3 regions of the Paenibacillus hexagrammi genome follow, and region 2 is predicted to be linked to each of the others. Evidence: riboswitches for the same ligand, from Rfam matches in the RefSeq annotation. Region 2 holds a riboswitch; each other region holds the start of a gene.
What was found. A riboswitch is a leader RNA that binds a small molecule or an ion and turns the genes downstream of it on or off. The one in region 2 is predicted to bind cyclic di-GMP.
Positions count from the first base shown of each region.

Region 1 (9,754 bases), 3.2 Mb from region 2:
AAACACCGCTTGTGCTAGTAATTCCTCTTGAAATTGCTTTAGTCGGACTAGTATTTAAAAAGCGCAGGAGGCAGCTCGTGCTGCTGGACCTTGTTTACTGCTGCTCCATAGGAGCTGCGGCTCACCTCGCAGGGTATTATGGCTTGAGTCAATTTGGCTTTGGATATTCCTTGATCTATGTGATGTTTCAAGGCGTCACTAGTATTCTGAATGCGGTGCTCGGAGATATGGCCGCGGAATATTTGCCTAGATGGAGCGGGAGTGCCCTGCACCCACAGGCTTTTATCAAAGAACGGCTGAAGATTGGACGTGTGATGACTCATATGTCCATCTCTATTCTTGTTCTTCCGCTCTTTATTTTTTTATATCTAAACAGTCAGTTTACGAATGAACAAAATATGAAGAATACCTCAGATAAATTCGATTCTATCGCGAGTCATGTGAGTGAGAGAATCAATCAGATGTCACGACTGGAGCTTCGGGATTTGAAGCTGCATTCGATGCTGCAGAGGGCGTCGATGAAAGAAACGTTTTACAACGTAACATCGGCATCAGACATTAAGCTGATTCTAGTCGATGAACATAATCAAGTATTTGCCTCTAATGATCCGAAGATTGAGGACGGTCAAGAGGATTTTGATTGGCAGCCTGGTGGAATTGTGTCCAGCGTAGATGATCGGCTTTACCTGTTTCAGCCTGAGCATACACCACTCTACAATCCCATTGCCCTTTGGAGCCAAAGTGAATATGTAAAGGAATATCAACTCGTTCGAATTCCGTACAAGCTAATCATCAAACAGCCGATTGAAGAGTACCAACAAGAAGTGTTCCAAATGTATACGTACAGCTTGGCGCTGATCTGTATTCTTTTTGCCATTGTCGTATTGATAGCAAGTCGAGTAACAAGGATGTTGGAACGCCCATTGTTTGAGTTAGGGAGCATTTCTACAGGGCTTCCCTTTAAAATAAGAATGAACGAACGTGTTACGTGGAGAGAAAGTCGAATCCATGAGGTGAATCTGCTTAAGAACAACTTTGAGCATATGTCACAGGAATTGGCGTCGATGTTCGCGGAAACGGATCAAAAGAATCTCATGCTGCGTGATTCAGAGGAAGCTTTAAGGAAATTAGCGCACTACGATACACTAACTGGGTTAGCGAACCGGTATAGCTTTAGCTTGTTTTTTCCTGAGCTTATTCATGAGGCCAAGCTGAAAGGGGAAAGAGTGCTTTGTTTATTCATCGATCTGGACCGATTCAAGTTGATTAACGATACGTATGGACATGATGCCGGAGATACCGTGCTTCGGACATTAGGGGAGCGATTGAACCCTTACAACAATGAGCAAACACGGGTGTTCCGTTTGGCTGGTGATGAATTTGTCATCATTACGAGGGAGCCTCTGCCGATTGATGCGGAGGGCTGGGCGAATCAAGTTCGTCTAGCCGTCGTCAAGGAGCCGGTTCAGCATGCAGAGAAGGCCATTTCTTTACAGCTTAGCGCAGGGCTTAGTGTGTTCCCGGAGCATGGGACGGACCTGGAATGCCTGCTTCGCAACGCAGACTCCGCCATGTATGCAGCGAAGGTGTCGGGACGCAATCAAATTCGCACCTATTCCAAACCAATGTCGTAATTGAAGGGGGCAAGACACCATGAGTATGCGCAGTGCCGTCATGATCATCCTGACGGTAATACTGACATCCGCATGCAGCTGGCAGCATAAGCCCAGTGCGGAGACGGTTAAGTATGATGAGGTCGCGAGTGAGAGCCATCCCATTACAGAGCCTCAAGGTGAGTTGACGATATGGGCTCCTGATCGGATGTTTGATTATGAAATTGAACAATTTCAAAGACGATTCCCGAAGGTGCATATTACATTGACAGTTTTGGATAATGTACCGCGGTTAGCGGATTATTATTTGAACGCACTGGCGGAGGACAAAGCTCCCGACTTGATGGTGCTAAGGGATCGAATGCTGGGCGACTTTAATACGACGGATAAATTGGAGAATCTTCTAGCTGCTCCCTATCGTGCAGGCAAATATCAGAGCAGCTTGGGAGAAGGTATATGGAGGCAGCACTCGTCTATGGACGGTAAACGCCTTGTTGCAATGCCTTATCAGTCTCAACCGATGGTTACCTTTTATAGGGCGGACGTGTTGAAGGAAGCCGGGCTGCCGGACGACCCGGAAGCTCTTGCCGATTATATGGAAGAACCGGACCGCTGGCTAGCCATGGCGAAACTTTTACAAGAGCAGGATAAATGGATCGTGCAGTGGAGACGGGACACCGTAGATATACTTAATAATGGGGATTATTTTTTCGATAATCGGCTTGATTATGAACGAGGAAAAGAATCCTATCTCAAGAGCATGAAGGCTGCTAAGCAGGTAAGAAGCTTGACCCTGAATATGAGCATGTGGATCCCGCCGGGCAGGATGCTATAAGGCAAAATAGGCTTGTTATGCTGAATCTTCCAGCATGGGGAGAACAAAAGCTGCAAGAATGGGTGCCGGAGCAAAAGGGGAAATGGAGAGTGACAAGGCCTCCGTTTGGAATTATAGGCAATGACATGGATAGCAGTAATAGCATTGCTCTTACTTCACAAAGTAAGCAAAAGGAGACGGCATGGCTCTTTATTCAATATGTATGCGAGCAGAGCGGCACGATGAATTGGTACATCAACCCGAAGCCCAGTGAATTTCTGGGTGGGCAAAACGCGCAAGAGCTGTATAGGACGCTGACCGGACTGGGTTCTTCCGGAATGCCGACTCCTTTAGATCGCAAAGCATCCGAGATATGGAATAGGTCCATCGATGAAATTATCAATAAAAACACAAGCGCGGAGGACAGCCTGTCGTTGCTGTACCAAGACATAATGGACGAGGTCTCCATTCCTTATCAGCAATTACTGAATTATAAAAAATAGATCCAATCATAACGCAAAGAAGGTCGGTTCCATGGAACGGGCCTTTTTATTCTGAGATACTAACGTGAGGTGTTAGATTGTTTGAGGTATTTTTATGCCTCTTTCTTGCTTTTCGAATGTTTTTAAAGAAATGAATTTGAAAAGAAGGGTTGCTGTCGTAACTTGTCGAAATATTTAGAATGTATGTAATAATAAATCACACGAAATATTATGTTAACTCCATATTCATCCATTATTAATAACAAAGGTGGTTTTTATGCTTTCTCTTTTACTGACTCCTTTTACAGCCCTGATGACTCGAATGAAATACGCTCAAAAGTTTGTATTGATTAGCCTGCTATTCTTAGTACCGCTAGGTCTGCTAATCGGGATATGGTCGAAGGATCTGCAAAATCAAATACAAGATTCGAAGAAAGAATTGTTGGGCAGCGCTTATATTCAGGGGCTCATGCCACTTATGCTGGATATTCAGCAGCATCGTGGTTTAGCAAACGGGATTTTAAACGGAGACACAGCCTCCAAGACGATGCTAGCTGATAAAGAGAAAGCAATCGAGGCGAGTATGGCGCGTGTGGCTGAGATGAATGCACAAAACGGTGATGAGCTGCAGACCGCTACTGCTTGGCAAGCCATTCAGAATGACTGGAAGAACCTCGAAGAGCAGACACTTCAGCTTCCGGCCAAAGAATGCTATGACCGTCACACGGCCCTAATCGGTGACATTCTGGACTTCATTGTCCATATTGCCGATGAATCGAACCTGACCTTGGATCCTGAGGTCGATTCCTACTATATGATGAACGTCATGGTCCACCAGCTTCCGCAGCTCATCGAGTTTACCGGACAGGCGAGGGGCGATCTTAACGGCGTGCTTGCCAGTAAGAAGATAACGGACGATGGAAAAGTGAGCGCTCGAATCGAAAAGGCGCTTATCCAAACATCCATTCAGAATATCGAAAAGGCACTAAATATTATTTCGGAATCCAATCCGACTCTTTCCGCTGTTCTCGAAGGACCAGGTGGACAAAGTGTGCAGTCAAGCAAGGGCTTTCTTGCGACCATTGATAAAAATGTCTTGAATGCTGCTTCCTTAACTATGAAGCCGAGTGATTTTTTTGCGGAAGGAACCAATTCGATTGAGATATCAAATCAATTTTTTCAAGTCGTCTCAACCCAGTTGGATCAGCTTCTGCAGCATCGGGTTGACCGGTTGAGCAGCGATCGTGCGAAGATGATGTCTCTGGTAGGTATTACGATTCTTCTTGCGGCGCTCTTCTTTCTGGCCTTCTACCGAAGTGTAAGAATGACTATTAGATCCTTGCAGCATGGGGCCGAGAGGCTCGCGGGAGGAGACCTGTCCAAGCAGGTAGAGCTGCAAACGAGAGACGAGCTCGGTGAAGTTGGTGTTGCTTTTAATCAAATGACAGACTCGTTAAGAGGGATTCTGCGCATTAATCAGGATATATCCGAGCAGGTTGCCGCTTCATCGGAGGAGCTGTCAGCCGTGTCTACGGAATCGACGTCGGCCATGCAGCAAATCGCGATGGCGGTTCAAGTCGTAGCAGAAGGAGCCGAGCAGCAGAAGAAAGCCTCTGAAGAAAATGCTCTCGCCATGAATGAGATGGCAATTGGTATTTCGAGAATTGCTGACAGCGCTTCGGAGGTTTCTGAGCTGGCGGTTGATGTATCGGATGGAGCACGAACCAGTGAGGAGAAGCTGAAGGTTGCGGTCGGTCAAATGCAAACGATTCGTCATGCGGTTCATGAATCTGCGGATGTCGTAACGCGGCTTGGCGAACATTCGAAGGACATCGGGGCGTTCGTCTCCACGATCAAGCACTTATCTTCGCAGACGAACTTGCTGGCGCTCAATGCCAATATCGAGGCGGCTCGGGCAGGGGAATACGGCCGTGGCTTTAAAGTGGTCGCTTCGGAGATCGGCAAACTGGCCGGACAGACGCAGGAATCGGTTGAATCTATCACGTCAATTGTGAGTTTGATTCTCGACCTCGTCGAGGGGGCGGTAGTTTCCATGAAGGAAACGGCTGCCGAGGCGGAGCTCGGATTATCGGCGATCCAGCAGACGGATAGTGCGATTAGCTCCATCCTGGACTCCATCCGCAAGGTAGCCCACCAAATCCAAGAGGTTTCCGCAGCATCCGAGCAAATGTCTGCCAGTGCCCAGCAGGTTACGGCATCTACCATGGATATGGTAGGCTTTGCACGAAGCGCCTCCGACCGTACCACGGAAATGGCGGCGGCTGCTCAGGAGCAGCTCGCATCTATGGAAGAAGTGCAGGCTTCCTCGGATGCTCTGGGCAGCTGCGCTCAAGACCTGCAGGACGAGTTGAGAAAATTTACTTTGGCATAGGTGGATAGCGCAGCCTAATAACTGCGATACCCTTTCTATGAAAAAGCACATCTTGTGAAATGCTTGGACACAATAGATGATTCCTGTACTGAGTACTGAACAGGGGTCATCTTTTTTAATCCACATTGATATCTGTGATGGTTGTAATATTTGATTTAGCGGTCTATCTCATCTTAGCTTTAGCCATGCACTTGTAAGGATTTGCTTTTCTGTGCGGGCACACAAGATTTAGTTGTTTCATAAGCCGACGGATTCTCTTTAGGTTGTAGGTGATGCCAAATTCATTCTGAAGAACCATCTTAGACCTGACTATGCTCTGGTTGAATTTTTTTAGCTTTAGGGGATTAGCCCATAATTTACTTCAACTGAAAGGGTCATAAATCCCATTGGATGAAAATGGATTAACATCGAATGTCTGTAAATTCGGGATAAACAGGATTCCTTTTATAGTCATATAGGGATTAAAGGGATGCGAATGCAGAAGATGATAGGAAAGCAGTACCATGAATAATAGTCTGAAAATTGTGAACTTAGACCGATACAAGAAAACGCTTACATGTCTTATGATGATATCAACACATCGGATTCGACCTAAAGCGACAAGCTTCGACGAATCTCGATAAAGGCAAAACTGATGAAAATCAGTGACGCAAAGCTACAGGGGCTAACGCGCATGAAACAAGCGCCATGCCAGCCAGCTGCCGAAAGATTTGAAGGGGGCTTGTTTTTTATATGCCAATATTCCCTTCCTTTCGGAGAAGGTGGGTTATTTCAGACAAGAATGGAGGGGATAGTCCGCATGAAGTTAGTCCTGCCTGAGAGCGGACACGTCGTTGCTGAAGAGGTTTGGGTGGCGGCAACGTTTTATCGGAGATTGAAAGGGCTGATGTTTTCATCCGAATTGCCTGAGGGCTGCTGTATGTACATAAGGCCGTGCAGGTCCGTGCACACCTTCTTTATGAACTACAGTATCGACGTCGTTCATCTCGATGCAAAACACCGGGTCGTAGGATTGGAACAGGCTTTGGCGCCGGGGAAGATAGGAACATCATTTCCGAATTCCGAATCCGTAATTGAGTTTCCCGCAGGAAGCATCGAACGAAATGCTCTGCAAGTGGGCAGCATGGTTCAATTTGAAAGCTAAACTTGGAACCTAAACTTAAACAACTAAACTAACCAATACAAGGGAGCGATTACTCATGATGAACAAATTCAAAGCGCTGGTTACACAAGAACAAGGTCAAGGTATGACAGAATACGGTCTCGTGCTGGGGCTAATCGCGGTGGCTGTAGTAGCTACTCTGGTAACCCTTCGTACAGAAATCGTGAATATCTTCCAAGATGCATTATCAACCGTGCAAAGCCGTAATACGACTCCGTAAACGTAAAGCAAGCAATAACAAGACCAAGATTGCCGATACGTACCAAAAGGTCTTACGTGTTCTACCGCGTAGGGCCTTTTTTCACAAATTTGAGCTTTACTAGGCAACGGAGGTAGGGAGATGCTTTTTACTATCATGCTATTGACCGTGCTGTTGATCTCGGTTGTGACCGATGTGAGGAGCAGAAAAATACATAATAAGGTGATATTTCCCGGAATAGCAGCTGCATTAGGCGCACATACAGCAATGGCCGGATGGACCGGATTAGGGGCCTCTCTTGCAGGCTTCCTCGCAGGGTTAGGCGTGCTGTTGATCCCGTATCTTCTTGGGGGCATAGGTGCTGGCGATGTCAAGCTCCTGGCATTAGTGGGCGCAATGAAAGGGACTTCTTTCGTATTGATGACTTCCGTATATATGGCTCTAATCGGAGCGATATTGGCCGTATTGGTCATTGTTTTTCGGAATGGAGCGATGATCAGAATGAAGTGGATCGGTATCTGCATGTACAGCTTCCGCTATGGCGTCCTGTTACCCGTAAACGCTGACAAAACAGTCCTAACCGCAACGTATCCATACGGAGTAGCCATAGCAGGCGGCGCCTTGGTCTGCCTGTGGTTTAAGGGATGGTGAGGACCATGCGAAAAGCGGATGCAGCATTCGCCTGCCGGAATTTGCTGAAAAACGAGAAAGGGCAGTCGTTGACGGAATTCGCTCTGCTCGTCCCGCTGCTCCTTTTGATCGTTTGCGGCATGCTGGATGTCGGGCGGGTTGTGTTCACGTATCTGCAGATGAATCTGGTCGCTCAAGAGGCGGTCAGGCTTGGAGGATTAGGCAAAGGGGACGCGGATATCACGGCATTCTCGAGAGCGAATGCACAAGTAGATAACCGCAATGCGCTTCAAGTAACGATCTCTCCGGCACAATCGACAAGAAAGTCGGGAGACTATGTGAAAGTAACTTTGCAATACAGTTTGCCTTATATCACCCCGCTGATTGGAAGCGTACTTCCAAAACCGCTTATATCCGCGGACTCTACCATCCGGGTGGAATAGGAGGCAGGTTATGAAGATGGAACGAGGCAGCAGGTACATACATGGACTATGGCGGGAAGAGCAAGGAAGCTCCATTGTGCTGATCGGACTTATGCTGATGGGGTTACTGGCGGCATGTGCACTAATCATCGATGGCGGAACTTTATTCGCCGAGCGCAGCCATTTGCAGAAAGCGGCCAACGCTGCTGCGCTCTCCGGCGCGCAGGAGCTTACAGGGCAATCCCAGACTGTAACGGCTATTGTCCAAAAAATTTTGCAAGAGCATCAGGAAGCGGGCAGCCTGAAGTCAACCGGCATTGAGCTTGGGAAAAGCATTAGGGTCAGTCTGGCGAAGCCGGTACCTCTTCATTTTGCCAAACTGCTCGGATGGGATGAAGTAACAGTAGAAGCCGAGGCAGCCGCACAAATTCTGCCAATGGGAAGCGGAACGGGCGTAGCGCCTCTTGGCATCGATGATTCCATCGCTTTGGAATATGGAAAGGCGTACAAGCTGAAGGTCGATCAAACACAGAGCGTATCCGGCGTTTTCGGAATCCTGGCTTTGGGCGGCAATGGCGCCAATACCTACGAGTACAACTTAATGCATGGGTACAGCAATGAGGTGGACATTGGGGATATCATTGATACGCAAACCGGTAACATTGCGGGCAATACAAGGGATGCGGTTCAGTACAGAATTAATGCGGATCCTTATCCGCCGGCAGATCTCTCGCACCGGGACTCGCCAAGGATTCTTTTGGTGCCGACATACAAGCCGTATAATTTCACAACGAACCAGATGAAACAAATTCAGGTGACCGGCTTTGCTTACTTTTACATCACAGATCCAATGAGCAGCAAAGATACCGCCATCAGCGGCATCTTTATCAAAAGGACGGGGAAAGGCACGGCGAAGCCGGGAGCCATTGATAAAGGGGCTTATGCCATCAGACTTATAGAGTAGGAGAGCCGAATATGCGATCAAAAGCGGTTTTGATACTGGCGGTTATCATGGGGTTGTTAACAACCTTTCTTTTTATCAAATATATGAAAAAATTCGATGAAGCGGCAGTTATCAATACCAACATGACGGATGTGGTTGTGGCGAAGCAGCCCATCAAGCGCAACACTGTGATTGATGCAGGTGCTATTGAAATTGCGCAAGTGCCCAAGAAGGCGCTGCACCCAGAGGCCGTACTCACTATAGAGGAAGCCGCGGGAAAAATCGCCAACAGTGATCTGGCTCCGGGAGAGATGCTGCTGAGCCACCATCTGCAAGGGCAGAAGGAAGAAGCGCTGCTTGTCTCGCGGAAAGTGACGGACGGCTATCGGGCTGTGTCTGTTGGAGTCAATATCGTCAGATCAGTTTCCAACTTGATCGAGCCCGATGATTATGTCGATGTGATTTCGAACCAAACGGATAAACAGTCCAATGGGCCGCTTGTTTCCACGCTCATCTTGCAGCATGCCAGGGTGCTTGCCGTTGGACGAAGAATGGTCGAGGCAACCACGGAGACGCCTTATGTGGAATACTCCTCGGTAACGCTTGAAGTGAAGCCGCAGGACGCAGTAGCGTTGGTTAATGCGAGTGAAGCTGGAAGCGTGAGCTTAATGCTGTATAGCCGGATCCAGCCAAATGGAGAGACAGAATCGAAAGGAGCAGGCGGAGATGAAAAGTAGCGATACAGGTATGGAGGGGCCGCTGAAGGAAAAGCGAGGCGAGATGATCGCCATATGCAGCAGTAAGGGCGGCATCGGCCGTACTGTACTCGCTGTCAATCTCGCTGTCGCGCTTTCCAAAAGCAATATTCAGATCAGCATCATCGATGGGGATCTGCAGTTTAACGATGTAAGCTTGGCGATGGATTTGCATCCCACTTTCACGATTAAAGATGTGGCTGAAAGTATCGATACGATCGACAAGCACACGCTGCCTAGCTACATGATCCGCCATAGCAGCGGCGTGAAAGTATTGGCTGCGCCTGAGCGTCCGGAATTTGCAGATTTAATTAAACCGGACGTGATTGACCGGGTTTGTGA
Region 1 covers NZ_CP090978.1:5,534,424-5,544,177, reverse strand. The annotation lists gene L0M14_RS25245 (GGDEF domain-containing protein) at 1-1,634, shown strand, start outside; gene L0M14_RS25240 (extracellular solute-binding protein) at 1,654-2,448, shown strand; gene L0M14_RS25235 (type 2 periplasmic-binding domain-containing protein) at 2,466-2,930, shown strand; gene L0M14_RS25230 (methyl-accepting chemotaxis protein) at 3,187-5,301, shown strand; gene L0M14_RS32085 (IS3 family transposase) at 5,337-5,456, opposite strand; partial or broken gene L0M14_RS25225 (transposase) at 5,477-5,602, opposite strand; cyclic di-GMP riboswitch class I at 5,916-6,007, shown strand; gene L0M14_RS25220 (DUF192 domain-containing protein) at 6,101-6,445, shown strand; gene L0M14_RS25215 (Flp family type IVb pilin) at 6,501-6,683, shown strand; gene L0M14_RS25210 (A24 family peptidase) at 6,804-7,313, shown strand; gene L0M14_RS25205 (TadE/TadG family type IV pilus assembly protein) at 7,319-7,735, shown strand; gene L0M14_RS25200 (pilus assembly protein TadG-related protein) at 7,746-8,678, shown strand; gene cpaB (Flp pilus assembly protein CpaB) at 8,690-9,394, shown strand; gene L0M14_RS25190 (CpaE/TadZ family protein) at 9,384-9,754, shown strand, end outside.
Region 1: another riboswitch for cyclic di-GMP. It lies ahead of L0M14_RS25220 (DUF192 domain-containing protein); the one in region 2 lies ahead of L0M14_RS10150 (C40 family peptidase).

Region 2 (9,754 bases):
GATTTTCTCGATCCTGAAGTCATGCGTGGCGTTATTAAGAAGTCCCTGGAGAAGAAGTATCCGCAAGCGGTGGCTCCTGCCATTCGAACTTTCGATCGCGGCTACAATGAAGTCCAGTTTCAAACTTATGCGCTTCCGGAAGGCGAGACGATGCCCGATTTTGTTCGTTTCGATACACCTGTGCTCGGCTACGAAACACAGCCGATCGGCGGTGTCATTACGAATCCCGGAAACAGCATTTTGAAAGATCTGAGCATTTCCCGTGCGGGTATGATGCCGCACTTCCATGATGATAAATGCATCCACTGTGCTTCTTGCGATAATGTGTGCCCGGATTTCTGCTTTGTCTGGGATGAGCTTCCGGACAAGAAAGGCCGTCCGCAAATGTTCTTGCAAGGCATTGACTACCAATACTGCAAGGGCTGCCTCAAATGCGTACAGGCCTGTCCGACCGAAGCTTTATCCAGCGAGCGCGAGGTTGACGGTTACGCGGATGCGAACCGAATGCCTCACCGGTTTAGTCTAGCTTCTAACGTTTGACCGAAAGATCTTCACATCCGATTATCATTATCATAAGGTGAATAAGGGAGCAAGGAAGAAGGGTGGAAACGACAGATGGCAATTGATATTAAAAAAGAACTGGGAGAGGCCAAAATTGAGCAGCGCATTGTCTATGAATCAGGCAACGAGATGGCTGCTTATGCGGCTCATCAGATCAATTATCATATTATGGGGTATTTTCCGATATCGCCTTCCACTGAGGTTGCGCAATTCTTGGATTTAATGAAAACGAACGGGCAGCACGATATCGTGCTGATTCCGGCAGACGGCGAGCACGGCTCGGCAGGCGTATGCTATGGGGCTTCCACAGCGGGAGGCCGTGTATTCAACGCAACTAGCGCCAACGGCTATTTATACATGTTGGAGCAAATGCCGGTACAGTCGGGTACCCGTTTTCCCATGGTCATGAATCTCGTATGCCGTTCGGTATCCGGACCGCTCGACATTCATGGCGATCATTCCGATCTCTATTACGCACTGAACACAGGTTGGCCAATTCTCATGTGCCGGGATCCGCAGGCTGTGTATGATATGAACATCATGGCGCTGAAGCTAGCGGAGGATCCATCGGTACGTCTTCCTGTACTCGTGGCTTCAGACGGCTACTTTACGTCGCATCAGAAGCGCAGGGTACAGACCTTTGCCAATCGCGAGGATGTGCATGCTTTCGTTGGCGAGCAGCCGAAGGGCTTCCCTAATACATTAGACCGAGATAACCCTATCACGGTTGGACCCTACATGAATGAACCGGATTACATTAACAACTGTTATCAGCAATCTGTTGCCATGTATAATGCGGAGGAGGTTTTTGACCGAATTCGTAAGGAATATGCGGATTTGACCGGTCGCGATTATCCAATCCTGGATCTGTACCGGATGGAGGACGCGGAGGTGGCCGTGTTCCTGATGAATTCATCATCCGAAATTATCAAGGACGTGGTGGATCAGCTGCGCGAGAAGGGAATTAAGGCGGGCTCGATCGCTCCTAATATGATTCGCCCGTTCCCGGCTAAGCAAATAGCGGAAGCGCTCAAGAATGTGAAGGCTATCACCGTTGGCGACCGTGCTGATTCGTACGGCGGGCATGGCGGCAATATGGTTAATGAGATTAAGGCTGCGTTATTTACGCACAGAAACCATGATACCTTGGTAATCAGCCGTGTGTACGGTCTCGGCGGTAAAGATTTCTATGCGGAAGACGGACATAATTTATTCCAGTTTGCCATTGATGCAATGAATAAGGGCTATGTCGAGGTGCCGTTTGATTACTACGGACATACACCTGGCGATCCGACTAAAGCACCGAAGCGGGTGCTAACGCCAATGAAATATGAGGACCTCAAGACGGGGCTGATTACCGTTACGCCTGACGAGCAGACAGGAAAATTGAATGTGCGCATACCGCCGCTTCGTTCGCTGACGAAGAAGCCTAAGCGAATTGCACCGGGGCATGGCGCGTGTCCGGGGTGCGGCATATTCTCAGGTCTCGAGCTGTTCTTTAAAGGTATTGAGGGCGATATCGTTGCGCTGTTCCATACAGGCTGCGCGATGGTCGTGACAACGGGATATCCGTATTCGGCGCATAAAGCGACCTACATTCATAATCTGTTCCAGAATGGTGCTGCAACCTTATCCGGTGTGGTGGAAATGTTCTGGGAGCGTAAGCGTCGCGGTGAGCTGGATGAGTTAGGCCTTAAAGATGACTTTACTTTTGTCATGATTACCGGTGACGGGGGCATGGATATCGGCATGGGGCCTGCCATCGGGGCGGCGCTGCGTAACCATAAGATGATTATCCTGGAGTACGATAATGAGGGTTACATGAATACGGGAGCCCAGCTGTCCTATTCCACACCGCTTGGTCATCGTACTTCCACGTCCAATGTCGGCAAGAAGCAGGGCGGGAAGGTGTTTCATCATAAGGATACGGCGCAAATTATGGCGGCAACACATATTCCTTATGTATTCACAGGGTCCGAGGCGTACCCGCAGGATTTGGTGAAAAAAGCGGCAAAAGCCCAATGGTACGCTCAAAACGAAGGGCTCGTTTATGGGAAAATTCTGATTGCCTGCCCGCTCAACTGGCTGTCCGACGATCAGCAGGGCTCCAATATCGTAGGTGCTGCAGTAGATTCCTGTTTCTTCCCGCTGTATGAAGTTGAGCACGGGGTGACTACGCTTACTTACAATCCGGAGGATAAAGGGAAGAAGGTACCGCTCGCTGATTGGTTAAAAACGATGGGCAAGACGAAGCATATGACGAAGCCGGAATATGAGGAGTCTTTGAAATCGTTCGAGCATGAAGTCGAGCGCCGATGGAATATTCTGAAAGCGAAGCACGAGAATCCTTATTTGTAAGAAACCAGGCACTTTCCTGTCCGCAGGAACAGTGCCTTTGCCTTTGCTTACGACAAACTGATAGAAGAAAGGATGAAACTGTCATGCCATTTATTTTGCAGAATATGAAGAACAAACAGGTCTACGCGTGTATGCTTGTCAATCATTATGAATTAGCTTACTACGGAGTGAAATATTGGGACACGCGTGATGACGCGTTGGAACAATCCCAGCAATTTTTACAGGAAAGGGGTGAAGCTTTACCAATTGAATGGGAAGTGAAAGAGATCGAGGATCGCAAGATGAAGCTGTGTAATGTGAAATTAAAGAATGACCCCACCTTAGACCTATTCGAAATGGACTATGAAACTTATGAGGCCCGCCGTAGAGAATAGGCTGAAATGTAAGAATGGACAGGTCAATAGGCAGAGCGACATGAAAAAATTCGACACGAAACGCTACTGTAAACCTATTTTCGACAGGACCCCCTGAATCTATAATAGAGCTACGAAGTAAACAATCTAACATCGAAGCGAAAAGGCAAACCGGGCGAAAGCCTGGGACGCAAAGCTATAGGGGCTCCAGTCCGCATCAAGCGGTACAGTGCCAGCCAGCTGCCGAAGGCGATGGGTACTCACAGGGTAACCCGGCTGCTGAAGGCCAGAGTTATCCTTTTTCCATTCGTATAGGAGGTGCGTTCAACCCGCATACAGTCTGCAGAAAGACCACATTGTTATACATAACGCGATATTACTGAAGCATCAAGAGAAGACAACTAATGGAGGTAAAGACGATGAAAAAATGGACGGCAATGATGGGTTTCATGTTGATGGTGTTGACGCTAATTTTGCCTCAGGCTGCAGCAGCCGATGAACTGGTGAATACGAAGGGGCAGATCGTAGCAGGAGTGAGCTTCCGGGACCAGCCTAGTACGTCAAGTAACGTTCTGCGATATTTGAAAACAAATGAAGTCGTGACGGTAACGGATATTGTAAATTCCTATTGGTATCAAGTCAAGGATGCACAGGGTGTTTCAGGGTATGTGTCCTCTAACGCTAAGTATATAAAAATTATCAGCAACGCGAAAATCATTTATGGAGTAAACCTTCGCACCTTGCCGACAACAGACGGATCCAAAGTCATTCGGATGTTGTCTAAAGGCGAAGAAGTGCTCGTCTTGGAAAAGACGAATGATAGCTGGTATAAAATTCAAGATATGAATGGCACAACCGGCTATATGAGTTCAAGCAGCAAATACATAGTTACGGACTTCACCATTGCAACACCGAATATGTCGCTAGAGGATCAAGCAGAGGCTGTTATTGCAGCAGGAATGACCTATTTAGGTACTCCATACGAATACGGCTCCGAGCGTTTTAATCCCACAACTTTTGATTGCTCCGATTTCACACAAACAGCTTTCTGGGATGCTTTAAGAGTAATGATACCAAGCGATTCTCAAGCCCAAGGGGATTATGTACGATCCCTGGGTAACGCGAAGACGGACTGGCAGCAGCTGAAGCGCGGAGATTTGATGTTCTTTAGTTCCTATAAAGGCTGGAGAGACACGGATTATGCCGGCATGAATAGCTGGACTGAGCCAGTAACACATGTAGGTATTTATCTAGGGAATGGCCAAATCCTTCATACCTATTCCATCGATTCCGGCGGAGTCGTAGTAGAATCGATGACGGACAAGCAGTGGGCTTACCGCTTTTTATATGGAGGCAGTGCTTTACAATAAGTATGGTTCGAACTTTTGATTACAAGACATATACTAAGTATAGGAGAGACGGATGCATAAACGTGCATCCGTTTTTTTCTTAATCCAAATAGGAAGGGAAGAATCTTATCTTTGAAACAGCAGAGCAGAAAGTTGGAGTTTCGAAACACGACGGAACAAGGGCTTACGATCGACGACGTACATCATAGGATTCTTCGTTTCATGCGTTTGGATCCCACAGGAACCTATAGATTCATTATCGGAACAGATTGTCAAGTACATGCCGGGTATACCAAATTTATCTCCGGTATTGTCATCCAACGTATGGGGAAAGGCGCGTGGGCTTGCTATCGGCAAGTCTTCATTCCAAGGGCACTGCGCTCAGTGAGAGAGAAGTTATCTACGGAAACCGCGCTGAGTGAGGAAATTGCCATGTACATCAGTGAAGACAAGAGGAAGGAGATGGAGGATATCGTCGTTCCTTATATTTACAAAGGCGCTTCGATTGATATGTTTATTCATATTGATGCCGGCGCGGACGTTTTGCGTAATAAAACAGCTCCTTTCGTAGACGAAATGATGAGAAGAGTCGAGTCAGTCGGTATGGTACCGGTGATCAAGCCGGATTGCTATGCAGCTTCTTCTTATGCCAATCGGTATACGAAGAAGCCGACTCCTCTCCGTAAGCATATCTCCAGTCAAGAGGTGGCCGATGGCAGCTTATAGCATTTCACATAACCGTTCGCTCATGCCGGATCTGCACCATGGTCTGCATGTCGAGCGGCTTTTTCCCTTTAAGAGTGACTGATATCTGAAGAAGGATTTTGAGAACACGTTATCGAAGTAAGGGGTACAAAGAATAAAGGAGGGTGAAGCATGTCCCGGACTTTGGTCATTGAAGCTGTGATGCTGGCGGTACACGGACAGCTGCTGCATCCTGATATACCTGTTACTTATGTTATCCCATATACAAGCATTCAAGAGCTTTATGAGCTGAAGGATTTGAATGAACCGATTATGCTGGTTTCTTCAGATGATGCTTATGTGAAGCAGCGTATCGTCGAGCTCATCGCATTTTTTGAAGAAGCCTTTAATAGAAAGAAAATCGAGAAAGCGCTTCAAGTTCCATGGAGAAAAAGCACACCGCTGCTGATCAATGAATTTGTCACATTGGCTGTGGTTTATGCGGTTGATCATGCTGAATATGGGGAACAGTTCGATCCGATTGAAACTGAGCTTATATTAACAGCCATTAAAGAAAACGCAGGGCTCATCACCGATCAATTAGAGCTTATGGAGCGAATTATCGAGGCGGAAATACCTGTTCAGGTGTTTGATGTGGAAGATTTCGAATATGCTGTAGAAGAGGATTATCAAGTGTAGAGATGCAATCATTTAGAAATAGGTATAAGGCGGGTTATGAAGATGAATAGCGACGTGAGACTGGAAGATTTACCTGGCCACTGGTTTCCTCATGATGAATGGACGATGGTAACCGGAACCGGCGGAATGAACAATACAACATGTTTTGTGGAGCTAGACGACCATAAATATGTTTTAAGAATCTATGAGACACATCGAGATTTAGCGAAGATTGAATTTGAGCATCATGTACTGCTGGCATTAGCTAGGTTGAAGCTTCCTTTCAGAACACCCGTTCCCATTTCTCTGCCATCTGGGGAGACCATGATTGAGCTTACGGACGGTACCCGTAGACTTGCAGCTTTATTCAGCTATACGGTAGGTATCAATCCTAGCTGGAGATCGAGGGAACAGCTCGAGCAGGTCGGTTTAGCTGTGGGTCAAATATCAGCTGCCTTACGAGATCTGCCTTCTCGCCTTCAACCCGTGTATAGACCTTATTATGAAATTGATCAGATCCATCCGCGCTGTACGCCGGAAGTGATTTTTGACTTCTTTCAAAATCCTCCTTCTAACTTTCAAACATGGAGGCCTCAACTGTCAGAAATTGAGAAACGTTTCCGCGCATTCTTCGATCAAATACCAAAGCTGCAGCAATTACCGCATCAGCTTGTTCACGGAGACATCAACGCTTCCAATATGCTTGTAAAAGACGGTGGCGCCATCGCAGCGATCCTGGATTTTGAGTTCGTGACATGGGACTTGAAAGTTATGGAACTGGCTGTATGCGTCTCTGATTTAATAGATCCATCAGCAGCAGAAGGTGAAATGTGGGGAAGAATTGAAGCTCTGTTTAAGGGTTATCGTCAGGCTGCCGACTTAAGTGAAGACGAGGTTCGATTACTTCCACTGCTGATTGAGCTCCGAAGATTGGATGTATTTGTTCATTTTCTCGGCAGATATTTGGATGGTGTTGATCAAGAGGACGTGCTTGCCGGCACGATCATGAGTACAGTTGAGAAAACAAGATGGCTTGAACAATATGGTGAACGGGTTGTGAATATATGGGAAAGAATCGCTGTGCAAATCGGGCAGGAGCACGGGTAATCAGATGGTCGTTGACATAACATGTATCACCAAATAAAAAGGTGGTGCTTCATTTGCCAAGACCGATGTACCAGGGGAATGCCGGATCCCGATGCCGTCGTTATTGTACGAATGTATGTTCCAGGTTGTTTGTTGTAGGCCGAAGTCAATGCATATCCGATTGCTTAAGCTGTGCCAGAACAGTGAGCGGCTCCCGCTCCAAAGGTAAATCCCATAGAAACAATCATGGAACCTCGCATAGTAAGAAACGGAAGCGTTCTTGCGGCTGCGGCTGCAGAAAATAACAGAGATGAAGATGTGAAGCTGTCGAATCCAATACATTCGGCGGCTTCTTCCTATTTTTGCGGTGGTACTCACTTGCGGGTAACTAAGGCACGTTTTTTTCAGCTCTTTTTTTGTACAAGCGTTTCGCCTATACTAAGGATGCAAGTAAGATGAAGGAGGAAGATACGTAGATGAGATATCAAGCGAGCGCAACGCGATATGCAGAAATGAAATATAATCGTACAGGAAAGTCTGGTCTGAAGCTTCCAGCCATCTCCTTAGGCTTATGGCATAATTTTGGCGGCGTCAATACACACGAGAATGGAAAGGCTATGCTGCTTCGATCCTTCGATCTGGGCATTACCCACTTTGACTTGGCAAACAACTACGGTCCACCGCCGGGCTCAGCTGAAGAGATGTTTGGTCAGGTGCTTAAGCAAGAGCTGGCCGCTCATCGGGATGAACTGATTATTTCCACGAAGGCAGGATATTATATGTGGGAAGGCCCTTACGGGGAGTGGGGATCCAAGAAATATTTAATCTCCAGCCTGGACCAGAGCCTCAAACGCATGGGTCTCGACTATGTAGATATCTTCTATTCGCACAGACCGGACCCGAATACGCCTTTTGAAGAAACGATGGGCGCACTCGATCAAATTGTCCGTCAGGGCAAGGCGCTTTATGTGGGTTTGTCGAATTATACGGCAGAGCAAACGGAGCAGGCGGTCAAAATTTTGAAAGACCTAGGCACACCTCTGCTAATTCATCAGCCGAAGTACAGCATGCTTAATCGCTGGATTGAAGAGGGTCTGCAAGGTGTATTGGAGGAGCATGGAGTTGGAAGCATAGCTTTCTGTCCGCTTGCTCAAGGATTGCTAACAAACAAATACATATCTGGAGTTCCAGCTGATTCCCGCGCAGGTGGCAGCAGCGTGTTTTTGAATGAGAAGGACATCACGCAGGAAACACAGAACAAGATCATCAAGCTGAATGAGCTCGCGGCCGGCCGCGGACAAAGCTTGGCGCAGATGGCCTTGGCGTGGGTGCTGAGAGGAGAGCGGGTAACCTCAGCACTCATCGGAGCCAGCCGCGTTTCTCAAATCGAGGAAAATGTAGCTGCGCTGAAAAACTTGGACTTCTCGAACGAAGAGCTCGCGCAAATCGAAGAAATCCTGAAGTAATCTTCAGGATTCCCCTCGTTTGTCGATTGCTTCCGCCATCGTTTTATCGGTAAGATGCGCATAGATTTGCGTGGTCTCCGGCGAGGCGTGACCGAGTTGTTCCTGCGTTTTGTACAAATCATTTTGCAAGTAATAATCTGTGGCGAAAGAGTGTCTCAGCTTATGAACGGACAAGTACGGCTTACCGAAGCGCTTGGCGTACTTGATTACCATTTCTTGAATAGCTCTCTTGGTCATACGTTCGCCTTCTTTTTTGCCGTTTGCGATGGCAAGGAAGAGGGCTTTTTCTTTTTTGGCCGGCTTGTAGCGGGTTTGCCGAATCGCGATGTATTCGGTCAGTGCTTGAATGGCATCCTGCCGGAAGTAGACCGGAGTTTTGAACGTGTCGTCGTTTTTACCCTTGCGGTACACGTAGGTAAGCTTTTTTTGAGATCGATATCGTCTGCATTCAAGTTATATACTTCGGATACGCGCAGACCAGAGTTCAGAATCAAGGTAATGATACAGGCGTCACGGACTCTGTTTTGCTCGTAGGAGTAGAGCGCTTGCTTGTTGGTTGCAACATCATGTTCGTAGCCGCTGTGCACATAATCAATAAATTCAATGATTTCCTGCTCCTGCAGCAGCTTGCCCTCCAGCTTGGCAGCCGTATCCTTAGGCTTATGGGCGCGCTTAATTTCAATCTTGGCCATCACATTGCGCTTCAGAAGCGGGTAGAAATCATCATCCTCGGCGATTTGGCTTAAGTAATGGAATAAGGAGCGAAGCGCTGACAGTTTGCGGTTAATGGTTGTTTTCACATTGGCTTGTTCCTTGCGGGTAGCGAGAAACATACGGAAGTTATCTACGCTGTCCATATGCAGCCGTTCCAAATCGGTCAAAGGGATGTGAGACATCGTATCCGCGGCGCTTAAGCCTTCAGCCAGCATCCAGGAGAAGAAGATCTCGTAATCTCTTACATATTCCAAGAGAGAAGAAGGGGAGAGGTCAGGAAGCTTATAATTAATGAATTTTTCAACATACCAGGGCATCAAAGGGATCTTCTTATCAAGCTCGTTACGGTCTCTAACTTTAATTAGATTCATAGGTGACATCACCTCAGGTAAGTTCTTGAAATTAGTATAGCAGTGAGCGGGATAAAATGGTAGATTCGCCGATTATATTTACATAATAATAGTTATGTAAACAATGAAATAGGAGCGGAGGTATTACTTAATAA
Region 2 covers NZ_CP090978.1:2,297,937-2,307,690, forward strand. The annotation lists gene L0M14_RS10135 (2-oxoacid:acceptor oxidoreductase family protein) at 1-540, shown strand, start outside; gene L0M14_RS10140 (thiamine pyrophosphate-dependent enzyme) at 616-2,919, shown strand; gene L0M14_RS10145 (hypothetical protein) at 3,003-3,293, shown strand; cyclic di-GMP riboswitch class I at 3,428-3,520, shown strand; gene L0M14_RS10150 (C40 family peptidase) at 3,692-4,642, shown strand; gene L0M14_RS10155 (ribonuclease H-like YkuK family protein) at 4,775-5,347, shown strand; gene L0M14_RS10160 (ADP-heptose synthase) at 5,498-6,004, shown strand; gene L0M14_RS10165 (phosphotransferase) at 6,047-7,090, shown strand; gene mgrA (L-glyceraldehyde 3-phosphate reductase) at 7,546-8,535, shown strand; partial or broken gene xerS (tyrosine recombinase XerS) at 8,539-9,629, opposite strand.

Region 3 (9,754 bases), 2.8 Mb from region 2:
TCACAGGAAGTAGCAGCTCTAAAGAAATCCGGACAGAACGCGGATGAATTGATTCAAGAAATGAAGGTTGTCGGCGATCGCATTAAAGAGCTGGATGATGAAATTCGTCTTCTTGATGAATCTCTTCAGCAGGTTCTGCTGTCCATTCCGAACATGCCGCATGCCAGTGTTCCGGTAGGCTTATCGGAAGAGGAGAACGTTGAACTGCGCCGTGTAGGTGAAGTACAGGAATTCTCGTTTGAAGCAAAGCCTCACTGGGAAATTGCTCAGGAACTGGGGATTCTTGATTTTGAAGCTGCTGCAAAAGTAACCGGTTCCCGCTTTGTCTTCTATAAAGGCTTGGGAGCTAGGCTTGAGCGGGCTCTGATCAACTTTATGATGGACCTGCACAGCGACGAGCACGGGTATGAAGAAATGCTGCCGCCATATATTGTGAATCGCGACAGCCTGACAGGTACTGGCCAGCTTCCTAAATTCGAAGAGGATGTATTTAAGCTCGAGAATTCAGAATATTTCTTAATTCCGACTGCAGAAGTGCCGGTAACCAATTATCACCGGGATGATATCCTTTCTGCAGAGCAGCTACCGGTGAACTTTGTGGCATTCAGCGCATGCTTCCGTTCTGAAGCAGGCTCGGCCGGCCGCGACACGCGCGGACTGATTCGCCAGCATCAATTTAACAAAATTGAACTGGTTAAGCTAGTTAAGCCGGAAGAATCTTATGACGAGCTGGAGAAGCTCACAGGACACGCTGAGCGCGTTTTACAGCTATTGAAGCTTCCATACCGCGTACTAAGCTTGTGTACCGGTGATATTGGCTTCTCATCAGCCAAAACATACGATCTCGAGGTCTGGCTGCCAAGCGGCGCATCATACCGCGAAATCTCTTCTTGCAGTAACTTTGAGGATTTCCAAGCTCGCAGAGCTAATATTCGCTTCCGCCGAGATGCCAAATCAAAGCCTGAGTTTGTACATACATTGAACGGCTCGGGTCTTGCTCTGGGTCGCACAGTAGCAGCAATCTTGGAAAATTATCAGCAAGCTGACGGATCTGTGGTCATTCCTGACGTTCTGGTGCCTTACATGAATAACGTGAAGGTCATCTCTAAAAAATAGACTTGCTTACTTCCTTTCAATATGCTACAATGCTTTTTGTCACTGCATAAGTTGTTCCTTCAACAGGGACAACTTCATGGAGAGGTGGTCGAGTGGTTTAAGGCAGCGGTCTTGAAAACCGCCGTGTCTTTGCGGGCACCGTGGGTTCGAATCCCACCCTCTCCGTACACAAGAAGTCATGCGATTCTACAAAGAATCGTGTGGCTTTTTTTATTTCTTGATAAGAACGTATAAGTTGTATACTTTTGCTTCGCATCAACCTGGACAGACGGCTTGTCCCTTAAGGTGACGTAGTCGGTTATCCGTATATGCAGTATCAAGTAAGGGATATTTTCCTAACTAGCAATCCGGATAAAAGGACCTAAGCTTTCACAATTTAATCTTGTGGAGGTGTTACTCATGAGTAAAATAGATACGCTAAACATTAGTCAAACGAGCTTGGTTGAAGAATGGAAGAAACGCTTGCCTGAGGTACTGAACAGCTCCGACCAAGCAAGAGTCTGGGCTGATGAGGCCGACTCCAACGCCCTGCGCGTTCATATTACGACTGCCGGGCACAGCATGTACACCTTTGACTTTAAGGTGACTTATGTGGATTCCAGAGAAGTGAAGGTTGAGGTTATTGATGTAGAGCAGGAGCAGAAGCATATTGATGAGCGTCACGGCGTTGTTCAGAATCTACTGGATGATTATGTGCGACATATTCATGAATGTGCGCAAATTCTGCATCAAGTTACACATGCTTAATTCACGGAGGGTTCAGCGATGACACAGCAAAAGAGTCGAGATAAAAATTTGCAAAACGTGGTAAAGGATCTTGAACAAAGACCGGTCAACAGCCACCACGCTCAGCAGGTTCAGCAGCAAACCAATGATCACAGACATCAAGATGCATTGAATCACGACGAAGAATAGGAGCGTGTAGACTCATGACGAAACCGGAAGCGTACTCTGTTCAGGATGCCGTAACGAACCATAACAGTGAAAAAGACCACGAGAACAACCTTCAAGATCCATTGTCTGGCTCGAAAAAGGTCAAAAACCGTAATCATTCTAGAGCAAACCAGCAATCAAAAGGTTCAGGGCACAGATAAAATTTTTCACTTCGTAAATGTTTAAAATGAGCCAAACCGGACATACTATATTTGTCGGTGAGCAGAGAGGTGTGGTTCCGTTGGAGAAGTTCAGCGAAATACAACCGTTGCATAGAGGACTTTCATACCTGTTATAATCAGGCTGGAGGGGATGTGCGAAAGACACGTAACGTGTTTTAGAAGCAGATTTACCAAAGGTTTACAAAGTAACACGGTTAAGAAAGAACATCAACACCGACAAAAAAGAACCCGCAAGGGTTCTTTTTCATTCATAATGATTGTCGGTCGTTTACTTTGATTGAGTGGCCGTTTTACGGGAATTTTCTCCTCCTCTTCTCCGAATACATAGACGAGATTCATGGAACGAAACCCTGCAGTCGGCAAAGAAAAGAACGAATCCGATGATTCGTTCTCTAAGGTGGATTTATAGGGACATGGAGCTTTCTTTGCTGGAGGAAGGCTGCTTAGGTGCTTGAGCGACTCGTATAAACAATTGAGATAACACAGCAGTAAACACGCCGAGTATGCCTAATACGATGAAGCCTTGGCTGAGCTTAAACCAGTCACCGATCCAACCCATTAAGACGGGTCCGACAAACATTCCTAGACCATAAATGGCTTGGAAAAAGCCCATCGCCGTTGCCCGTTTGTCTGAAGGCATATGCTTGATGCTGAGCGCCATCAGAACGGTAAACGAAAGCCCTCTGCCAAAACCGGCTGCAGCTTGAGTCAACATCAGCACCCACAAGTGCTGAGAAAATGGTATCGATAACGTAAAGATGCCCATGAGGACAAAGCCCCAAACGACTACACGTTTTTCACCGAACTTCGCTGCCCATTTGCGCCCGCCGAAGAGGGAAGCGATAGCTACCGGTACGTTAGAAAAGAAAGTGAGCAAAGCCAGGTCGAACTTGCTCGCACCCATCCCAGTTGCAAACACAGGTGTGAAGCCGAATACTGTCGCAAAAGTTAACACTTGCGATAAAATGGCAAGCAGCGAGACGAACAACAGCGTGCGGTCTGTAGCCACGTTACCGATGCCGCGAAGCGTTATCTTCGGTGCGTCTTCCGGCGCATTTTCCACTAGGAACAGTGAAGCGACGAGCCCTACGGCGCCAAGAGCCGCACCCATAATAAAGGCCGCCTCCCAGCCAAGCTGGTCTGTCGCCCAACCGGCAGCCAGAATGCCGAGCATTTGACCCGAAGAATTATAGAAGCTGATCGTACCGATCGCCTTGGTGGATTCCTCATGCTTATAGTAGCTGGTAAAGAGCACGGTAAAATCGACCCATGTTGCTGCTGCTGCGCCGCAAGAGCTCTTAGAAGAATCATCCACGTAAAATCCTGGGTGATCCAAAGCCCAAGGCCGCTAAGTCCTGTGAACAGCAGGCCGAATGTAATGAACATCTTACGTTTGTGAAACCGGTCTGATAGTACGCCTACCGGCACGCGAAGCAGCATTTGGGAGATACCGTACATACCCACGATCCAACCTGCGAGCTGGTGAGAGCCGCCCAAATATTCTACATACGGTGCAATGATGGGCACACTGGTGTACATGGACATCCAAAATAATAAAGTTACGATACAAAATAACGGAATACGATAAGAACGATTTGCAGGTATCTGACTCATGGAATCGTGCTCCTCTCCTTACTGGTCATGAACGATTGATCCTAATGTTGGTTTGCTGCGGCTTGGCATAGGGGATACTGAATATGTCACAAAAAAACAAAGGGATCGCCAACCTATAAGGCGTAATCCCTTTGTTTAATATGTAACCAACCGTTCGAACATAACTTCGCTACTTGTTATTGTAACTCAAGATACATGTTGTCACAAGCTATCTGATATGGTAACTTGAAGCATATGAGCTCAGGAGGAATTAGGATGACGAAGCAGCAATATAGATGTAATTTCCGTCTTAAGAAAAATAACGAATACCTCGGTACGATTTATCTAGGAGATCCGATTCCTGCTGTGGAAGATGCGATTATGATCGGCGAAAAAAAATATGAAATCGTGGAAATTGCAGCTGGTAATGCGCGAGAAGCCTATGAGGTATATGTTTCGGAAGTGAAAAAAAGTAATAGATTATGCCAAGAACATACAGCGCCAAGGTCGGCTATAAAGCTGCTCTTGGCGCTGTTTTGTGTATCTCTTGATTTACTTAGTATCAGGATATCGAAAGTCAACGAGTTCTTCTGTCCAGTACTCTTCTTTGCAATTCGATTCATCTTGAAGAAAGAGATGAATCCCTAGACAGATCGCAATAATGAATAAAATAGACACAGTAGTCTCCTATTGTTCAAAAAATTTCCTGTAGTGTTACATTTACATATAATAACACAAGTATTTTGGAAGCGCTATACGACAATTTTTCTCCAAATTAGGTCTTTAGATATAACAAAAAACCTCCTACGTAATAACGTAAGAGGATACAAAACCACAAGACGCGCCACGGCGGGATTCGAACCCGCGACGCACAGTTTAGGAAACTGTCGCTCTATCCTGCTGAGCTACGGGCGCATAAGCAAGGATTATGATAGCACGAAGGCAAGCCGTGATGCAACCTCATACAGGCGGCTGCTTTTTACTGCTGCGCAGCTTCCGGAAAAATTGCGTGAGCATGGATGAGCATTCCTCCTGCAATATACCGCTAATGACATCTACACGATGATTGAACCGCTCCTCTTGAAGTAAATTCATAAGCGTTCCTGCACAGCCGGCCTTGGGATCGGTAGTTCCATAAATCACTTGCGGCACCCGGGACTGTACGATCGCTCCCGCACACATGGGGCAAGGCTCCAAGGTCACATACAGCTTGCAATCCAACAGCCTCCATGCTTGCAGATGCTCACTTGCTTGGCGAATAGCGATCATTTCTGCATGGGCAGTGGGATCCAGAGAAGTTTCTCGGAGGTTATAGCCCCGCCCTATAATCTCTCCTTGATGTACGACAATAGCCCCAATAGGCACCTCGCCAAGGGCCTCTGCTTTAAAAGCCTCTTGTATGGCTTCATTCATCCAGTAGGTATGTTCAAGTAGTTCATCCACAGGGGGCACCTCTCTTTCAGACTCATTGTCCACATGTGCATAAAAAGTCGAACAGGCATTCGTTGTTAACAATCTGTGGACAACTTTGTGGATAACGTACTATTTTGTGGATAGTTGCTCTTATTGTAGGGGCATCTTGTCATGGAATCAAGTTATCAACATAGCATTCCGTAAATTAAGCTTAAAAAAATGAAATTTTTTAGCAAAACATGGTGAAACCTAGTTGATAATGAGAGACAAAGTGAATATACTAATAATTACATATAGTAGGTCTTTTCGCCTACAGGGTATAAGAGTATTGTTAGGTCTAAGAATAGGTCTTTATATACATCAATAAATAGATTCGATAATGGCAAACTTGTCGAAAGACAAGGACGCAAAGCTGAGGGTCTAACGTTCCATCAAGGAGCTATGACAGCCTGGTTACCGAAAATCTGGAGGTATCGATTTTGGTAATAGGCTGCTCCTGGGATAGTTATCAGGGGGAGTCTATTTTTATATCCAATAACAATGCTGAAAGGATGTGGCATGATGTTATCGAACAGGGAGTCTAGATTTGAACCAATGAAGTATTATGGTAGTAAAGAAGGCAATGACGCAGAGATTTTAATAGATAGTAAGGCGGTTTTGGACAAAAGGGATTTTGTAGCCACAGGAGTGATCACCTACGTATTGGGAGATATCATCGAGATTGAGCTCCCACAATATAATATCTTCCAGCTCGGGGACAAGATTAAAGTCACCATCTACACTAAATCAGGACTCTTTGTGTTCGACACCTCTGTTGTAGCCAAGGACCATGGTTCCATTATTGTTATAAATCCTCCAGATAATCGAAAGAAATTTACCGAGAAGCGGGAATTCCCACGAATTGAGATTGTAAAAGGCGGCTTGCTGCACGGCTTGCATGATATACAAAGAAGGAAGCATCAGTTTGAACGCCCGGTAAGTATCAACATCAAAAATATTAGCTTGAGCGGTGTTGGATTTACAGTGGATGATAATATTCATCTGGACACAACCGCACACCTTGAATTAGAGCTCTTGCTCGGATTCTCCATTTCCTGCCTAACAGAAGTAGTTAGACGAGAAACGCAAGATACCGGAATTTACTACGGCGCCAGATATATCAATGTACCTGATGCTAAAACAAACGCACTTCGAGCGTTCATCTTAAAGAATCAAGTCGAGGCCTATTTTGTTCAGAAAAAAGATGTTAAAATGAAAAAAGTCACGGATATGGGATCCGGGGTCCGCTAAGATAGCGGGCTTTTTTTTGATTGACAAGTGCTATATAATAAATGAGGATATTTTCAAACATTAAGGAGTTGTGAACGGCAATGGCGTTGAAAGCAGGAATCGTCGGTCTACCGAACGTCGGCAAATCGACTTTGTTTAATGCAATAACACAGGCGGGAGCAGAATCTGCGAATTATCCGTTCTGTACGATTGATCCGAATGTCGGTGTAGTGGAAGTGCCGGACGAAAGACTGCGGAAGCTGGTGGAACTTGTAGTGCCCAAGAGCATTGTTCCGACCGCTTTCGAATTCGTCGATATTGCGGGTTTAGTGAAGGGCGCGAGCAAGGGCGAAGGGCTTGGAAATAAGTTTTTGGCGCATATTCGTGAAGTTGATGCGATCGTGCATGTCGTTCGCTGCTTTGTGGATGAGAATATTACGCATGTATCCGGGAAAGTAGATCCGATCGGCGATATCGAAACGATTAATCTGGAGCTGATTCTGGCGGATATCGATTCCGTTGAGAAAAAGCTGGAGCGTTCCCGTAAGAATTTGAAGGGCGGCGACAAGAAAGTTGCGGCTGAAGTAGAAGTGCTTGAGCGTATTAAAGAAACGCTGTATGAAGACAAACCGGCGCGCAGCATGGATCTGAGCGATGACGATAAACTCATTGTCCGTGATCTCCATCTGCTCACAATGAAGCCCGTGCTGTATGCAGCGAATGTAAGCGAAGACGAGGTAGCAACGGCTGATGATAACCAGTATGTGAAAATCGTTAAGGAATTCGCAGCGCAAGAGAATGCCGAGGTCGTTCCAATCAGTGCGAAGGTGGAATCCGAAATCGCTGAACTGGAAGACGAGGAAAAAGCGATGTTCCTTGAAGAGCTGGGACTTCAGGAGTCCGGTTTGAATAGATTGATTAAAGCAGCTTATAAACTGCTCGGCTTATACACGTATTTTACTGCCGGGGTGCAGGAAGTACGAGCATGGACAATCCGCAAAGGAATGAAGGCTCCGCAAGCGGCGGGCGTCATTCACTCGGATTTTGAGCGCGGCTTTATCCGTGCGGAAGTCGTGTCTTACGATGATTTGATGGCTGCCGGATCGATGAATGCTGTGAAGGAAAAAGGACAGCTGCGTTTGGAAGGTAAAGAATATGTCGTACAAGACGGCGATGTCATGCATTTCCGTTTCAATGTGTAAAATAGTGAAAAACCTATAAAAGGAGTGGTCCGGATGTTAGATCGACTTCAGGCAGTAGCGGATCGCTACGAGAAGTTAAGCGAGCTTTTGTGTGATCCTGATGTAACCAGCGACACGAAGAAGCTTCGGGAGTATTCCAAGGAGCAATCGGATCTTCAGGAAGCTTACGATGCTTATCAGGAGTATAAAACAGTTACTGAACAGCTCGAAGATGCAAAGGTTATGCAGAATGAGAAGCTAGATGACGAGATGCGCGAAATGGTCAAAATGGAGATCGAGGAACTCAGCGAACGAGCTGCAGAGCTGGAAGAGAAGCTGAAAGTTTTGATGATGCCAAAAGACCCGAACGACGATAAAAACGTCATTGTGGAAATCCGCGGCGCTGCAGGCGGCGACGAGGCTGCTTTGTTTGCGGGCGACTTATACCGCATGTATACACGCTACGCGGATTCGCAAGGCTGGAAGACCGAAGTCCTGGATGCCAGCTTGAACGACTTGGGCGGATTTAAAGAGATTATCTTCATGATTACGGGCAAAGGCGCTTACAGCAAGCTGAAGTTCGAGAGCGGCGCTCACCGCGTACAGCGTATTCCGGTAACGGAATCGGGCGGACGGATCCATACGTCCACGTCGACGGTTGTGGTCATGCCCGAAGCGGAAGAAGTAGAAATTGAAATTCACGATGCGGACATTCGCGTGGATACGTTCTGTTCCAGTGGAGCGGGTGGTCAGTCCGTTAATACAACGAAATCTGCGGTTCGCGTTACGCATGTGCCAACAGGCATTGTTGCTACCTGTCAGGATGGCAAATCGCAAAACTCCAATAAAGAGCAGGCACTCCGCGTGCTTCGCGCACGGATTTCCGATAAAATGCGCGAAGAAGAAGAAGCGAAGTATGCCGGCGAGCGGAAAAGCAAAGTAGGTACGGGCGACCGCAGTGAGCGGATCCGCACGTACAACTTCCCGCAAAGCCGTGTAACCGATCATCGTATCGGCCTTACGTTACATCGCTTGGAAACGGTCTTGAGCGGCGATATGGATGAGATCGTATCTGCCCTTACGATTGCGGCACAGTCCGATCTGTTGGAAAAAGGGGAGCAGGCGATCTGATGCCGACTGCTGGAACGATTCGAGAAGCCTATGTTGAGGCTTCTTCTTTTTTAGCGGCGCAGGGCGTGGCGGAAGCAGCCGCCTGCGCAGAACTCCTGATGCAGCACCTGCTGGGCTGCAGCCGCACCGAGCTGCTGTTCCGCTGGCAGGAACAGCTCCCTGCTGAGCTGGCGAACCGCTGGCGCCAGCTGATCAAGAGGAAGGCCGCGGGGGAGCCGGTGCAGTATATCACCGGCGAGCAGGAGTTTTTCGGCCTTCCTTTTGCCGTGAGCGGCGCGGTGCTGATCCCGCGGCCGGAGACCGAGCTCCTCGTGGAGGCAGTGCTCCACGAGGGCTCGCGCCTCTTCCCGCAAGGCGCTCCGCTGCTTGCGGATGTAGGCACCGGGAGCGGAGCCATCCCGGTGACGATCGCGCACGCGCGCCCGGCGTGGCGCGTGGCGGCCAGCGACATCTCCGCGGCAGCGCTGGAGATGGCTCGTGCCAATGCGCAGCGTAACGGCGTCGCTGCGCGCATCGAGTGGCTCGAGGGCGACCTCCTCGAGCCTTGGATCCAGAGCGGGTTGGCACCGGACATCCTGGTGTCCAACCCGCCTTACATCCCCGACGGCGATTTGCCGTCGCTGATGCCCGAGGTGCGGCTCTATGAGCCGCACACGGCTTTGTTCGGCGGTCCCGAAGGGCTGGACCTGTACCGCCGCATGATACAGCAGCTGCCTCAGCTGCCGCGAATCCCGACGGTGGTCGGATTCGAGGTTGGCATCCGGCAGGCGGGGGATGTGGCGGCTATGCTGCGTGAAGCCGCCGACTGGCGCGAGATCCGCATCGTGAAGGATCTCGCGGGGATCGAGCGCCATGTGATTGCGCTGCGCGACCCGGAGCTTGTGTAGACGAAGCCCTGCTTTGGCAGAGTCTAGTAGAACTTGCTGTAGAGATTAT
Region 3 covers NZ_CP090978.1:6,076,128-6,085,881, reverse strand. The annotation lists gene serS (serine--tRNA ligase) at 1-1,116, shown strand, start outside; tRNA gene L0M14_RS27880 (tRNA-Ser) at 1,195-1,281, shown strand; gene L0M14_RS27875 (hypothetical protein) at 1,516-1,863, shown strand; gene L0M14_RS27870 (hypothetical protein) at 1,882-2,031, shown strand; gene L0M14_RS27865 (small acid-soluble spore protein P) at 2,046-2,210, shown strand; gene L0M14_RS27860 (MFS transporter) at 2,635-3,546, opposite strand; partial or broken gene L0M14_RS32120 (MFS transporter) at 3,579-3,770, opposite strand; gene L0M14_RS27855 (hypothetical protein) at 4,101-4,472, shown strand; tRNA gene L0M14_RS27850 (tRNA-Arg) at 4,665-4,739, opposite strand; gene tadA (tRNA adenosine(34) deaminase TadA) at 4,785-5,237, opposite strand; cyclic di-GMP riboswitch class I at 5,609-5,698, shown strand; gene L0M14_RS27840 (PilZ domain-containing protein) at 5,832-6,527, shown strand; gene ychF (redox-regulated ATPase YchF) at 6,608-7,708, shown strand; gene prfA (peptide chain release factor 1) at 7,742-8,818, shown strand; gene prmC (peptide chain release factor N(5)-glutamine methyltransferase) at 8,818-9,705, shown strand.
Region 3: another riboswitch for cyclic di-GMP. It lies ahead of L0M14_RS27840 (PilZ domain-containing protein); the one in region 2 lies ahead of L0M14_RS10150 (C40 family peptidase).